DNA from 4 places in the Lysinibacillus sp. LK3 genome. Region 4 is predicted to be linked to each of the others. Evidence: riboswitches for the same ligand, from Rfam matches in the RefSeq annotation. Region 4 holds a riboswitch; each other region holds the start of a gene.
What was found. Region 4 has a riboswitch for thiamine pyrophosphate ahead of VK91_RS12180 (ABC transporter substrate-binding protein). Riboswitches for the same ligand answer to the same signal wherever they lie in the genome.
Positions count from the first base shown of each region.

Region 1 (3,174 bases), on a different contig from region 4:
TAAGGAGCGGTCAATGATTTAACATGACTTTGGAGTGTTTGAATAAGCGCTCCATCACCTTTTTCACCATTGCGCAGAACAATAAATGCTTTGACAATATTTCCTCTTACTTTATCAGGGCTCGCTATAACAGCAGCCTCTTTTACAGTTGGATGTTTCATTAAAGCATCCTCTACTTCAAAAGGGCCAATTGTATAGCCTGAGGATATAATAACATCGTCTCCTCGTCCGTCAAACCAAAAGTAGCCATCTTCATCTTTATAGGCACGATCTCCTGTAATATACCAATCCCCACGAAATTGTAAATTTGTACGTTCAGGATCATTTAAATATTTTTTAAAGAGTGCTGGCGTTTCGCGATGAACAGCAATATCACCAACTTCTCCGATTGTAACAGGTTTGCCCAAATCATTAATAATTTCAACAGTGTTGCCAGGAGTAGGTTTTCCCATAGAGCCAACTCTCGCTTCCATCCCTACCATTGTGCCTACCAATAATGTATTTTCCGTTTGTCCATAGCCATCTCGCACTTGTAATTTGAATGTTTCCAAGAATACTCTAATAACCTCACTATTTAATGGCTCACCAGCTGATACAGCTTGGCGAATTGCACTTAAATCATATTCATGTAAATTTTCAAGCGCTGCCATAAAACGATATTCAGTTGGTGTACAGCATAGTACATTGATTTTGAATCTCTCAAGCAATGCTAAATAAGAAGCTGCTTCAAATTTACCTTTGTAGACAAATGCAGTAGCACCACTGCCTAAAGTAGCTAGAAATGGACTCCAAATCCATTTTTGCCACCCTGGTGCTGCAGTCGCCCAAACAATATCATTTTCTTGTACACCCAACCAATGTGGTGCTGTTGTTCGTAAATGAGCATAGCCCCAACTATGCGTATGCACTGCTGCTTTTGGATTTCCTGTTGTTCCGCTTGTATAGGCTAAAAATGCATTGTCTGTGCTTTTTGTTGGGATAGGATTTATGTAGGTTGTAGGTTGATTATTCATTTTTTCAAGTATGTTCTGCCAAGGTTCATGTGCATTCCCTATGACAAATTGCAGTATGTCTTGTAAATTTCCCACTTTATCGAACTGTTCAATATAGGGTTCAAATGCAATAACTGCTTTAGCATTTGCATGATGAATTCGATACTCAATATCCTTTGTTCTTAACATCTCAGAACTTGGAATAATAGTTAAACCCGCTTTCAATGCAGCAATATACACAATATATGCTTCAACCGAACGTGGTACCATTACTAAAATGACATCACCTTTCTTTAAACCTTGCTTGGTGAATACATGTGCTGCTTGATTCGCTTTTTCCAATAAATGTGCATATGTAATACATTGGATGTCTTGGTTTTCTTCATAAATGATTAAAGCATTTTTGGCTGCATCCTGAGCATATTTTTCAATTTCCTCTACTATGTTATACCATTCTGGTGCAACTAAATCTTGTCTTTTCATGGCAATTGCCCCCTTTTGTTATGACACATTATAAAACTCTTTTTTCAGCATTTTCAATGGTTTGTGCTTAATTTCGGTAAAGTCATGACAACTATCATACCCTCCTATATGGCATCGGTCACATTTTATCTATAGGAAAACTTGCTATTGAATACAAATGAAAAGTATGGTACATTTTGGTCAACTAAAAGCAAGATTGCAGGGGGACTCGTAAGAGTTGAGAAGGTAAAACCTGACCCTTTGAACCTGTTAGTTAATACTGACGTAGGGAGCAATAAACATCGTTTTCAGATGAAAGGCTCTTTTCGTGCATTTTTACACAAAAAGAGCCTTTTTTGCATGCTTACGTCCATCCCTAAAGGAGGACTACAATGATTTTTCAAACAATTCGTCAACAGCAACCACTTATCCATTGTATAACCAATTATGTAGTGGCAAATTTTCAAGCAAATGGTTTATTAGCGATAGGTGCTTCACCAGTAATGGCCGATGACTACCAAGAGGTAGAGGAGATGGTGGCCATTGCTCAAGCATTATTAATTAATATTGGAACACTTAATGATCGCACAAAAAGTGCCATGTTATTAGCAGGTGAAAAAGCCAATAAACTTGGTATTCCTGTTATTTTAGATCCTGTCGGAGTTGGAGCCACAACTTATCGTAAGGAAACCGTAAGATACTTACTGGAAAACATACACTTTGCCGTGATTCGCTGTAATCTCGGCGAGCTAGCAGCAATAGTTGGTGTAAATTGGCAACAAAAGGGTGTCGATAGTGGTCATGGCACTATCGCTATGGAATTAGAAGCCACATCATTGGCTCAACGCTATCAATGCATTGTTATTGTCACAGGAGAACGCGATTTTATAACTGATGGCAAGCATAGCCAATGGATCGCTGGTGGTCATCCCCAAATGACGGAAGTAACGGGTACAGGTTGTTTACTTAGCGCAATTTGTGGCGCAGCCTATAGTGTAAGCCATAATCCTTACCAACAATTAACAGAAACACTTACTTACTATAAAAAAGCAGGTGTACTGGCATCCGCATTTACTGCAGACATTGGTGATTTTCAAATAGCCTTACTCAATGCTATACATCGCTTATCAAAGGATGGTGCAGCTTCATGCATATTGTAACAACAATCGCTGGCTCAGATAGTGGTGGAGGCGCGGGTATACAGGCTGATTTAAAAACATTTCAGGAATTAGAAGTGTTCGGTACTTCTGTTATTACTGCTCTAACTGCTCAAAATACTTTGGGTGTAACAGGTGTTTGCCCTATTGACGTTTCCTTTATAAAAAAACAATTAGAGGCCTTAGTAGAAGATTTTCCAATCGCTGCGATTAAAACAGGAATGCTTTATTCCTCAGAAATTATCAAAGCAATTGCACACCAGATCAGGGAGCTAAACATTCCACTGATTGTTGATCCGGTGATGATTGCAAAAGGTGGGGAAAGCCTATTACAGCAAGAAGCTATCGATGCCTTACGCTCAACTTTATTACCACTTGCTACGGTTGTTACGCCCAATATACCCGAGGCAGAGACACTTACTGGGAGATCTATTCATCATTTTGAAGATATGAAAGAAGTAGCTCAAAGCTTGTTACAGCTAGGTGTACAATGTGTCATCATTAAAGGTGGTCATTTAGCAGATCCACTTTATGCCATTGATTATGTATTTTGCAAAAATGGA
Region 1 covers NZ_LDUJ01000018.1:65,309-68,482, reverse strand. The annotation lists gene mbcS (acyl-CoA synthetase MbcS) at 1-1,475, opposite strand, end outside; TPP riboswitch at 1,666-1,763, shown strand; gene thiM (hydroxyethylthiazole kinase) at 1,847-2,614, shown strand; gene thiD (bifunctional hydroxymethylpyrimidine kinase/phosphomethylpyrimidine kinase) at 2,602-3,174, shown strand, end outside.
Region 1: linked by a shared signal. The riboswitch ahead of thiM (hydroxyethylthiazole kinase) and the one ahead of VK91_RS12180 (ABC transporter substrate-binding protein) in region 4 are both predicted to bind thiamine pyrophosphate.

Region 2 (3,174 bases), on a different contig from region 4:
GTGGTGAAAAATTTAATGCTTCGTTGAGCCTTGCATTGGGGATGGCAGATGTGATTCAAAGCTACCAAGGTAATATTCATATTGAAACGATGTTTATTGATGAGGGCTTTGGCTCGCTTGATGAGGAATCACTAAATAAAGCAATCGATACATTAATTGATTTGCAGGATTCTGGTCGTATGATTGGCGTTATTTCGCATGTACCTGAATTGAAATCTGCGATGCCAGCAGTTTTACATGTGGAAAAAACATTAAATGGCCATAGTCAAACCCATTTTGAAGTGAAATAAAACGAAGGCGTATTTCTAAAAGGAATACGCCTTCGTTTTATTTTTTTCGAGTTGTGGTTGTAGGCGTTGTGCCCTTTTTTGCAGCCATTACTTTTTTTACGATAGGAATAACAATAGGTGCTAACTTAACGGCAGTTTTTACAACGTTTGATACTTTCATCCCAAAACAGCTCCTTTTACAATTACTACTACCTGTTTCACTTAAAAATAAAACATTAACGGATAACACGAACAGCCTGAATTATATTCCAAATCACAATACCGAGTGAGACGAGAGCATAGATGGCGAATGAAGCAAACCAAATAATCATCACTGTCTTGTTACTGGAGGTTGGATCTAAACTAAATGTAGAAAAAACAAAGACAATAAAGAATAGAATGCCAAAAACAAAGGGTATTAAATGAGAGACAAGTGCACGAATCGAATGGCTTTTTACATCACTGTCTTTTGTCACGAAATATACAATTAATGGAACGATAAAAGGGGCGAAGAAAATACTAAGATAACTAAAGGCAGCTAAAATTTTTTGATTCTCCATAGTTGTACCTCCTTTTTAAATATTTACGCATGAAAAACAGCAAAGTTTCAAAAAAATGATGTATGGAAGGTTGTAATCCTTCAATCCTTTGCGTACAATGAGAGTGTTCAAATAAATTCAGATGTAACGACCACAAGGGGAGCTGATGATGTCAGCTGAGACTGGGCACGTAATGCCTTGACTCTTCGAACCTGTAAGTTAACGCTTGCGTAGGGATGTGGATAGAAACCGACACTTGTACGATGTGAGGCTCTGTCCTGACATCGTTTTTTCGTCCTTAAAGGAAAAAGGTGTCAGAAAGAGACATATCAGCGCTTTTCTATTCCTGCTCTTGTATCCTACATCGGAACAAAGGAGAGAATATGTATGGACAAAAAAAGACTATTAATGCTAGTGGAGATTGCGATTTTTGCAGCGATAGGTCTCGTACTGGATCAGGTTTCCTTTAAAGTATGGGCACAAGGCGGCTCAGTTAGTCTTGTTATGGTACCGATTATGTTAATAGCATTTCGCTGGGGCTTAGTAGCTGGTCTTACTACGGGACTACTTGTGGGTGTTATGCAAACAATGTTTGGTTCTTATATCGTGCACTGGCTACAAGGATTACTAGATTATGGCGTTGCTTTTACTGTTGTAGGATTAGCGGCGGTTGTACGTGGACCAGTGTTAGACGCTGCTAAACATATGAACAAAACAAAAATGGCACTTTATATAATCATAGGTACCGTTTTCGCAGGCTTCTTACGATACACAGCACATACAATCGCTGGTGCTGTATTTTTTGCCGAATATGCGGGTGACCAAAATGCATGGATCTATTCCATCATCTACAATGGTACATATATGCTACCAGCAACCATTTTAACGGCTATCGTTGGTGTTCTTTTATTTACAGCCGCTCCCCAATTAATGCAAAGAAAAGCTTAATGCTAGTCCCTTCACATGAGTGGAGGGACTTTTTTGTCGTGAATAACTCTTTTAGCACTTTGCAAAGTAGGAAAGCATACAATATTTAAAGCGTTTATCGTTCTACGCATAAAAAGTTATGTTATATTAAAGAATAGATATTAGATGAAAGGGACGTTATACATGATTGTAAAAACGCAAGAAGAGATTGAAGCTTTTAAAAAAATAGGACGCATTTGTGCTGAAATTCGCGAAGCAATGAAAGCTGCCACAAAACCAGGTGTTACAACACTTGAGCTTGATGAAATTGCTGGTCGCATGTTTGCAGAGGCTGGCGCTATTTCAGGACCAAAGGGAGAATATGATTTTCCAGGGTATACATGTATTAGCGTCAATGAAGAAGTAGCACATGGTATTCCAGGAAAGCGTGTTATTCAAGAGGGAGATATCGTAAATATTGATGTTTCAGGCTCTTTAAATGGCTATTTTGCTGACACAGGTATTTCATTTGTTGTGGGTGATGGCTATGAGGACAAAGAAAAGCTTTGCCGTGTTGCTAAAAGTGCCTTTGATCGAGCAATGACAAAGGTAAAGGCTGGATCTAAATTAAATCAAATTGGCAAAGCTGTTGAGCGCGAGGCAAATGCTAATGGGTTAACTGTTATTATGAATTTAACAGGTCATGGCTTAGGTCAATCTTTACATGATGAACCAAACCATATTTTAAATTATTACGATGCATGGGATACTACTATTATGAAAGAAGGTATGGTCCTTGCGGTTGAGCCATTTATCTCAGCAAATGCAGAACATATCGTAGAAGCAGGTGATGGCTGGACATTCGTGACGCCTGATAAATCACTTGTAGCACAAATCGAACATTCAGTCATTGTAACAAAAGATAAACCAATTATCTTAACGTCATTAGACGAAGAATAGGATGTAATGAAAAAAGCCTGCTAACCAATTTATTTTTGGTAGGCAGGATTTTTTTTAATAAATAAAATGCCAACAAAGAGAACACCGCATAAAAATAAAGCAGCTGTAGTGACAAGTAGCTCATCAAAACCATTATGTATGGCGATTCCAATATAAGCCCAAATAAAAACACTTGGATACATAACATCAAAGTGATGGAAACGGATATGTAGCGCAATGGCTCCTCCTAAAGTAAGTAAAATCACTGCCCAAAGAGGCGTACTAAGACCAAAGCCGTTCCAACCATAAGCCGTTAACGTAAAGCTTGTATTTGTGATAAAAATAAATGTCATCCATGCTAAATAAATAGAGAAAGGAATACGACCAAACAAGGATTTGTCCTGAAGAGGGTACGTATTATACAACATAAACAAATACAAGACTAAGAGTAATGTAATGCCAAGAGAAACAATAAATAACTCATGGTGCCAGACATATATCGTCAATGCTTGTAATATATT
Region 2 covers NZ_LDUJ01000025.1:47,937-51,110, reverse strand. The annotation lists gene VK91_RS18105 (AAA family ATPase) at 1-290, shown strand, start outside; gene VK91_RS23255 (hypothetical protein) at 328-450, opposite strand; gene VK91_RS18100 (DUF4870 domain-containing protein) at 506-829, opposite strand; TPP riboswitch at 955-1,062, shown strand; gene thiT (energy-coupled thiamine transporter ThiT) at 1,196-1,756, shown strand; gene map (type I methionyl aminopeptidase) at 1,919-2,674, shown strand; gene VK91_RS18085 (hypothetical protein) at 2,704-3,174, opposite strand, start outside.
Region 2: linked by a shared signal. The riboswitch ahead of thiT (energy-coupled thiamine transporter ThiT) and the one ahead of VK91_RS12180 (ABC transporter substrate-binding protein) in region 4 are both predicted to bind thiamine pyrophosphate.

Region 3 (3,174 bases), on a different contig from region 4:
CATTCCTTCTATTTTATCTCGGGAAACAGCTATGATTTCCCGCACCTATATTGAGGACAATCCATTCTATCCGGCAATTTATAATGCAGCAGGATGGAACTCACTGTTTGCTAATGGTGTCCCACAAATGAATGCATATATTGGGACAACGGCAAAACAGGGGGCTACTGTTGTAGCAGAAAGCGAGAAAGAAGATCCTGTGTTAGCGCAGTGGCAATATGGTCTTGGTAAAACATTTGCCTTTACATCTGATTCAACGGGTAAATGGACTGGAGATTGGGCAAGATGGCAGAATTGGGGAGCATTTTGGCAAACACTTATTTCTCAAATGCTACCAAGCTACAATGATGTAGCCTATGATGTAAGATTGGAAGCAGATGGTTCCTTTATGATTACAGACCCTACAAATGAAGCCGCATTTTTAGATATTGTAGCGGTAAATGAAGCAGGGGAGGAGCTAGAAACACAACTTGAAACCATTTCCGCATCTCAAGTTCGAGCTGTAGTACAAGCTGAACCTGGATTAATTTTCTTCCGTATAGCAGATGAAAAGCAGGCCATTTATCAGGCAGGGCTAAGTGTTCCTTATAGTGCTGAATACGAACTACTCCCTGTAAATAACCAACTGATAGAAGAGTTAACTCAACGAACAGGAGGCACTGTTTTAAAGGAACCACAAGATGTCTTCCGTGACTTTACGACAAAAGGAGCAGATCGGCAAAATATTGCCACATGGCTACTCTTAGCGAGTATGCTTCTTTTCTTTATTGATATTACCATAAGACGTTTTGGTTGGAATTTCCTAACGAATGCGAAGAAAAAAGAGCCGCTGGTTGAGGAAAAAACTATAGAAGCAGAAGACACAAATGTAGCACAGTTGTTAAAAGGCATGAAAAAACGATCTTAAAATAGAGGAAGCAGTGCAAACTCGAATAGTTTTGCACTGCTTTTTTATATTGCATGAAATAAAGAGTTATCCCCTTTGTAAAGAGGGTAAATGAGAAGAAAAGCGATCCAAATTGGACTACCCCAGCTCAATGAATGCTCATAATTCAATCTCTCTCAATAAAGAGAAGAATTAAACCTCTTTACTAGCTCTGTTTTACGCAAGCTACTCGCAACCATTACACCTAAAATAGCACCGATCGTACTTGATGTTAAAAAGGCTGGTAGGAAGAAGAATGCTGCTACAGATGTTCCCATGAATAATTTTGCATAAGGGACGGCAATAAGTGAAGCCAGAATGCCCGTTCCGATAACTTCTCCGATACCAGCTAACCACATTTTATTGCTATATTTATAGGCAAGGGCAGCACAGAACGCACCGATGATACTACCAGGGATAGCTAGTAGAGAGCCTGTTCCAGTAAGGATACGAATGATGGCAGTGACAAAGGCAACTATAACTGTTGGTACGGGTCCAAGTATAATGGCTCCTATCACATTAATAGCATGCTGAACTGGGTAAGCACGTGCGATTCCTGTTGGGATGGATACGAAAGTAGAGCCTGCAACAGCAACGGCTACTAATAAAGCCATGACTGTTAATTTACAAATTGACATAAAGTTCACTCCTTTTGGTAAAGTTCGTGAGGAAAAATAAAAAGGCCACCCCCTTTAAACAATAGGAAGCGGCCTTGCGTGTATATAGTGACAACAGCAAGTAGCGCCACTTCCCTCCGCTAGTGTGAACTAGATCAGGTTCAAAGGGTCCGTATATTACCATATACGTCTCAGCCTTTTAAAGACTCCCCTAGTGGTTAAAATCATTCAATTTTGTGAATCAACAATAATGTAACATACTGCTAAAAATAGTCAATGATTTTTCAGACTATTTTGTATCGGGATGCATTAAATGAGGTGCTTTTTTCACTGTCCAGATGAGCGCAAGGAAGAAACAGGCTAATAATATGATAGAACCGAAAATATATGGGCTATTCATATTCCAGTCAAATAATAAACCTGCCAAAGCGGGTCCAATCATATTTCCGAGGCTCATATAGGCATTATTCAAGCCCGCAGCAAATCCCTGCTCTTTCTCTGCAAGCTTTGAGATGAGTGTATTAACAGCTGGACGAATTAATGTCGTTGCTGTAGAGAAAATTGTTGCTACAACTAAAATAAGGGCAAAGCCAGAAACAAATAATATTAAGAAAATAGCAACGGATGCAATAAATAAATTTACTAGTACTACTTTCATTTCACCATAACGATTGAACAGTGGTGTAATAATAAACATTTGTACTACTACTCCAAAAGCACCACCAACAACTAATATAATCGCTATATCTACAGGTGTGTAATTAAACTTTTCTGTCACAAATAATGACAATGTCGTTTGGAAATTTGCAATTCCAAACGAGAACACCAGCATAATTATGAGCATAACAAAATAAGGCATATGTATGGAACGAGCCATTTGCTTCGCCAGATTGTCTTGCTTTTGTTTCTGTTGAGCAGTGTTTGGTTTGGTAGAAGGTAATAAAAAGTAAGATAAAATAGATGCTACAATGGCTGCAGCTCCAGCTGTGAAAAATGGGAAATGTAAGCTTACCTTTGCTAAAAAGCCACCAATACCAGGTCCAATCATAAAGCCAAGAGACATAGCGGCACCCAACATCCCCATACCTTTCCCACGTTCTTCATAGGTTGTGACGTCAGCGACAAAAGCCATAATAGGAGGTGCAACAAATGCGGAACCTAGACCACCTAAAAATCGTGCTAAAAAGAGCATCCATACATCTGTAGCAAGGCCAAATCCGATTTGTGCAAGACCTGTTACGATAAGACCGAAAATAATTAAATTTTTTCGTCCGTACTGATCTGAAAGATTCCCAGCAATAGGAGAAAATACGAATTGAGCTAAGGCGAACGTTGCGATTAGCATACCTAGAACTTGTCCTGCTGCACCAAATATTTTTAAATACTCTGGCATGACAGGAATAATAATGCCAATACTCCCCATTGCGATAAACATATTAAACATTAAAATATACAAAGCCGCCTTATTGGACTTCTGCTGGGTCATCGAATGAACCCCCTTTTTGTAATCAAATATAGTACAGTCTATCATAAAGAATTATTGCTTGGCTAATAGTTAAGATTATAGTACTGGTTCTATATTTAGAATGGTTTTCCACAAAAGTTTTTATCCACGCACCTATGCATGATGAA
Region 3 covers NZ_LDUJ01000013.1:47,882-51,055, reverse strand. The annotation lists gene VK91_RS07190 (VWA domain-containing protein) at 1-907, shown strand, start outside; gene thiW (energy coupling factor transporter S component ThiW) at 1,063-1,563, opposite strand; TPP riboswitch at 1,658-1,765, opposite strand; gene VK91_RS07180 (MFS transporter) at 1,832-3,028, opposite strand.
Region 3: linked by a shared signal. The riboswitch ahead of thiW (energy coupling factor transporter S component ThiW) and the one ahead of VK91_RS12180 (ABC transporter substrate-binding protein) in region 4 are both predicted to bind thiamine pyrophosphate.

Region 4 (3,174 bases):
CCAAGACTAGAATAGGAACATTCTGCGACATAATAAGAATTGGATAAAACAGTTCTCGAATAAATGTAAATCGATGCAACACTATTGCCACCGTTAGCCCACAAGCGATGCCAATGGCTAATCCTAGTAGAGCTAATTGTACTGTAGCGAATGCATGTGGTAGAAAGGTTTGATACGACTGGATGGCTTCTGACAAAATACTACTTGGTGTGGGTACTAACCAATGAGGAACTTCAGCAAACCGCACGATTAGTTCCCATATGAACAAGAGGAAGGCGATAAAAATTATCGTCCTTCCCTTCTGTAATGCACGTTTCATTACTGATATTTCTCCGTTAATGTATCCATCGTAATACCCGTTGGCTGATATAAAATTTTCACTTGTGTAATGACATTAATGGCACCAAGTTCAATCATTTTCTCATTCATTTTTTCAATGATTTGGAGCAATGTTGAAAGCTCACCCTCCATCGTTGTTTCCAATGGATGTACCTCATATTTCACCCCAGAAGCATCGATCACCGCAATTGCTGCATCGACATATGGTATAACATCTTCATATTTCTCTGTCTTCGGAATGATTTGTACACTGATTAATGAATTTGCCATCTTATTTGGCCTCCTTTTTAGGTAAGAAATCATTAGTAAAGGCTTTTTTCGCATCAAATTCGCCCTCTAGTACTTGATTGCTAGACATCCATTTCGCGTAATTTTCCCACACCGAAAGCTTTTGCTCTCCCCATTGCTTGGCATCATCCTGATATTTATCAGCCAGCCATTCCTGACTTTTATGCACTAACGCTTGATCTAAATCAGGGGCCGCTTCGATTAAAATATCAGCCGCTTCACTTGGGTTTTCAATTGCGTATTCATAGCCCTTCGATGCAGCTGCCACAAAGGCTTTGACTACATCCGGGTTGTCCTGTATCATTTTTTCATTTGTAGCTAAAACTGGCGTATAATAATCCAATTGATCACTATAATCTGTAAGATATAGCATATTAATCTTTTCCCCACGCAGCTCAGCCTCAATCCCAGTCCATGCATAATAAATCCAAGCAAAATCTATATCTTTTTCCATCATTGTGAAGAAATCTAAATCCCCTGCATTGACGATATCTAGCTTATTAATATCTGCCTTTTCTTTTTGCATGAGTGATTGTAAAACGGCTTGCTCTAATGGCGCGCCCCAACCACCATAGGTTTTACCTTCAAAATCCTTTGGCGATGTAATGCCCTTCGAAGCAATAGAAGCAAAGCCAGATGTATTATGCTGTATAATTGCTGCGATGGAGACCAGCGGCACATCCTGTACTCGTGCCTGTGTTATGCCTTCCTGATAGCTCACGCCAAAATCCGCCTTTCCAGAAGCAACAAGCTGATCTGCGCCCGCCTCACCAGGCATAATAATATCAACATCTAAACCCTGTTCCTCAAAATAACCGAGTTTTTTGGCAACATATAGTCCTGTATGATTTGTATTCGGCGTCCAATCCAGTACCACAGACACCTTTTTCAGCTTGTCTGCAGCCTGCTTGTCATCCTTGTCACTACAGCCTACTAATGTCAATAGTGCTGCCAATAAAATAAAAAACCATTTTTTCATGCGAAAGCCTCCCAGTTTGTAATATGAAAGTGTTCATGAATGAATGTTGTCACCAGAAGAAAGCGTATACAATGTTGGCAAGCTGTTGCTTGAAAACATAAAAAAACGCCTAGGATTCCTCCCAGACGTATTGCAATCAATCTTCAAAACTTTGCTTTTTGAATAGATGTTCCCTACGCTGGTACGAGCCAAATCAGGTTCAAAGGGTCAGCGTCTACCGGACACAATCTCAGCTAGCAATTACTAGCCCCCCTACATTCTTTCGCTATGAACTTTTCGATGATTATTATACCCATAGTTTCACTTAAATGACAAGGTGCTATTTTTGAATAGAGCTTAAAGCCCAGCGCTCCTAAGAGGCTGGGCATGCTTTTAGCTTGGTTTCTGTTCTTTTTTGGCTGTTACAACATGAGAAATTGCTCCATCTGTTGCAATATCCACTTTAAATGAACCATTGGAATGGCGATCCGCACGAGACAATGCTTGTACGTCAATCATCTCTTGAACACCTTTTTCAGTTTCAATCACAACCTGCTCCTCGTCTGTTGCTTGAACAACTGCCACAATTCGGTGAGGGTTTGCTTTTAACTCTGTTAATACTTTTAGTCCACGTTTTGCACGACTCGCTACTTCAACTTCAGCGACATTCATTTTCTTTACGGCCCCACGCTGTGTCACAATCACTACATAGTGGGTAACATCAGGCTGTAACACATTGACTCCAACTAAGGCTTCTCCATCTTTTAGTGTGATCCCTTTCACACCGCCTGTTTTCACACCTGTAACTGGTAACTCCTCCATAGGGAAACGAATCGCATAGGCTGTATCCGTTGTGAGCATCAGCTCCACGTCATCTGTTACAAATGATGCATAGATCATCGCATCACCAGCCTTGACGTTCATCGTTTTAATTGGCTTTGAATAACGTGTTACCGCATAGTCTGCGAGTGGTGAGCGCTTAATTTGGCCATCTTTTGTGGCTGTGAAGACATACGTATTTGGCTGTTCAAATGTTTCGAAGCCATAAACCGCAATAATGGATTCATCTTCCCCTGTTGGCACAATACTTGAAATATGCTGGCCGAGATCCTTCCAGCGTATATCAGGCAGCTCATGAACAGGCTGATAAATATAATTGCCTCGATTTGTGAACAGCAATAGATGGTGCTGTGTATTTAAGTTTGCTTCATACAATAAATAATCTGAATCCTTCATGGCAAAATCTTGCCCGTTTGAAGCGGCATGAGAACGTGTGGATGTACGTTTAATATAACCATCCTTCGTTACTGTTACGACAACCTCTTCACTTGGCACAAGGACATCCAATGTAATTTTAATTTCTTCAATTTCTTGCTCAATCTTCGAGCGACGAGGCTCTGTAAAGCGTTTCTTAATATCTAGTAACTCTTGTTTAATAACACGCACTAGCTTTGCTTCACTTTGTAGAATCCCCTCTAGCTTCGCAATTAGCTTATTTAACTCGTCCTGTTCCTGACGAAGCTCTGTAATATCCGTATTCGTTAAACGATATAATTGCAGGCTTACAATGGCCTCTGCTTGTACCTCTG
Region 4 covers NZ_LDUJ01000016.1:46,133-49,306, forward strand. The annotation lists gene VK91_RS12170 (ABC transporter permease) at 1-319, opposite strand, end outside; gene VK91_RS12175 (thiamine-binding protein) at 319-609, opposite strand; gene VK91_RS12180 (ABC transporter substrate-binding protein) at 611-1,606, opposite strand; TPP riboswitch at 1,760-1,870, opposite strand; gene parC (DNA topoisomerase IV subunit A) at 1,979-3,174, opposite strand, start outside.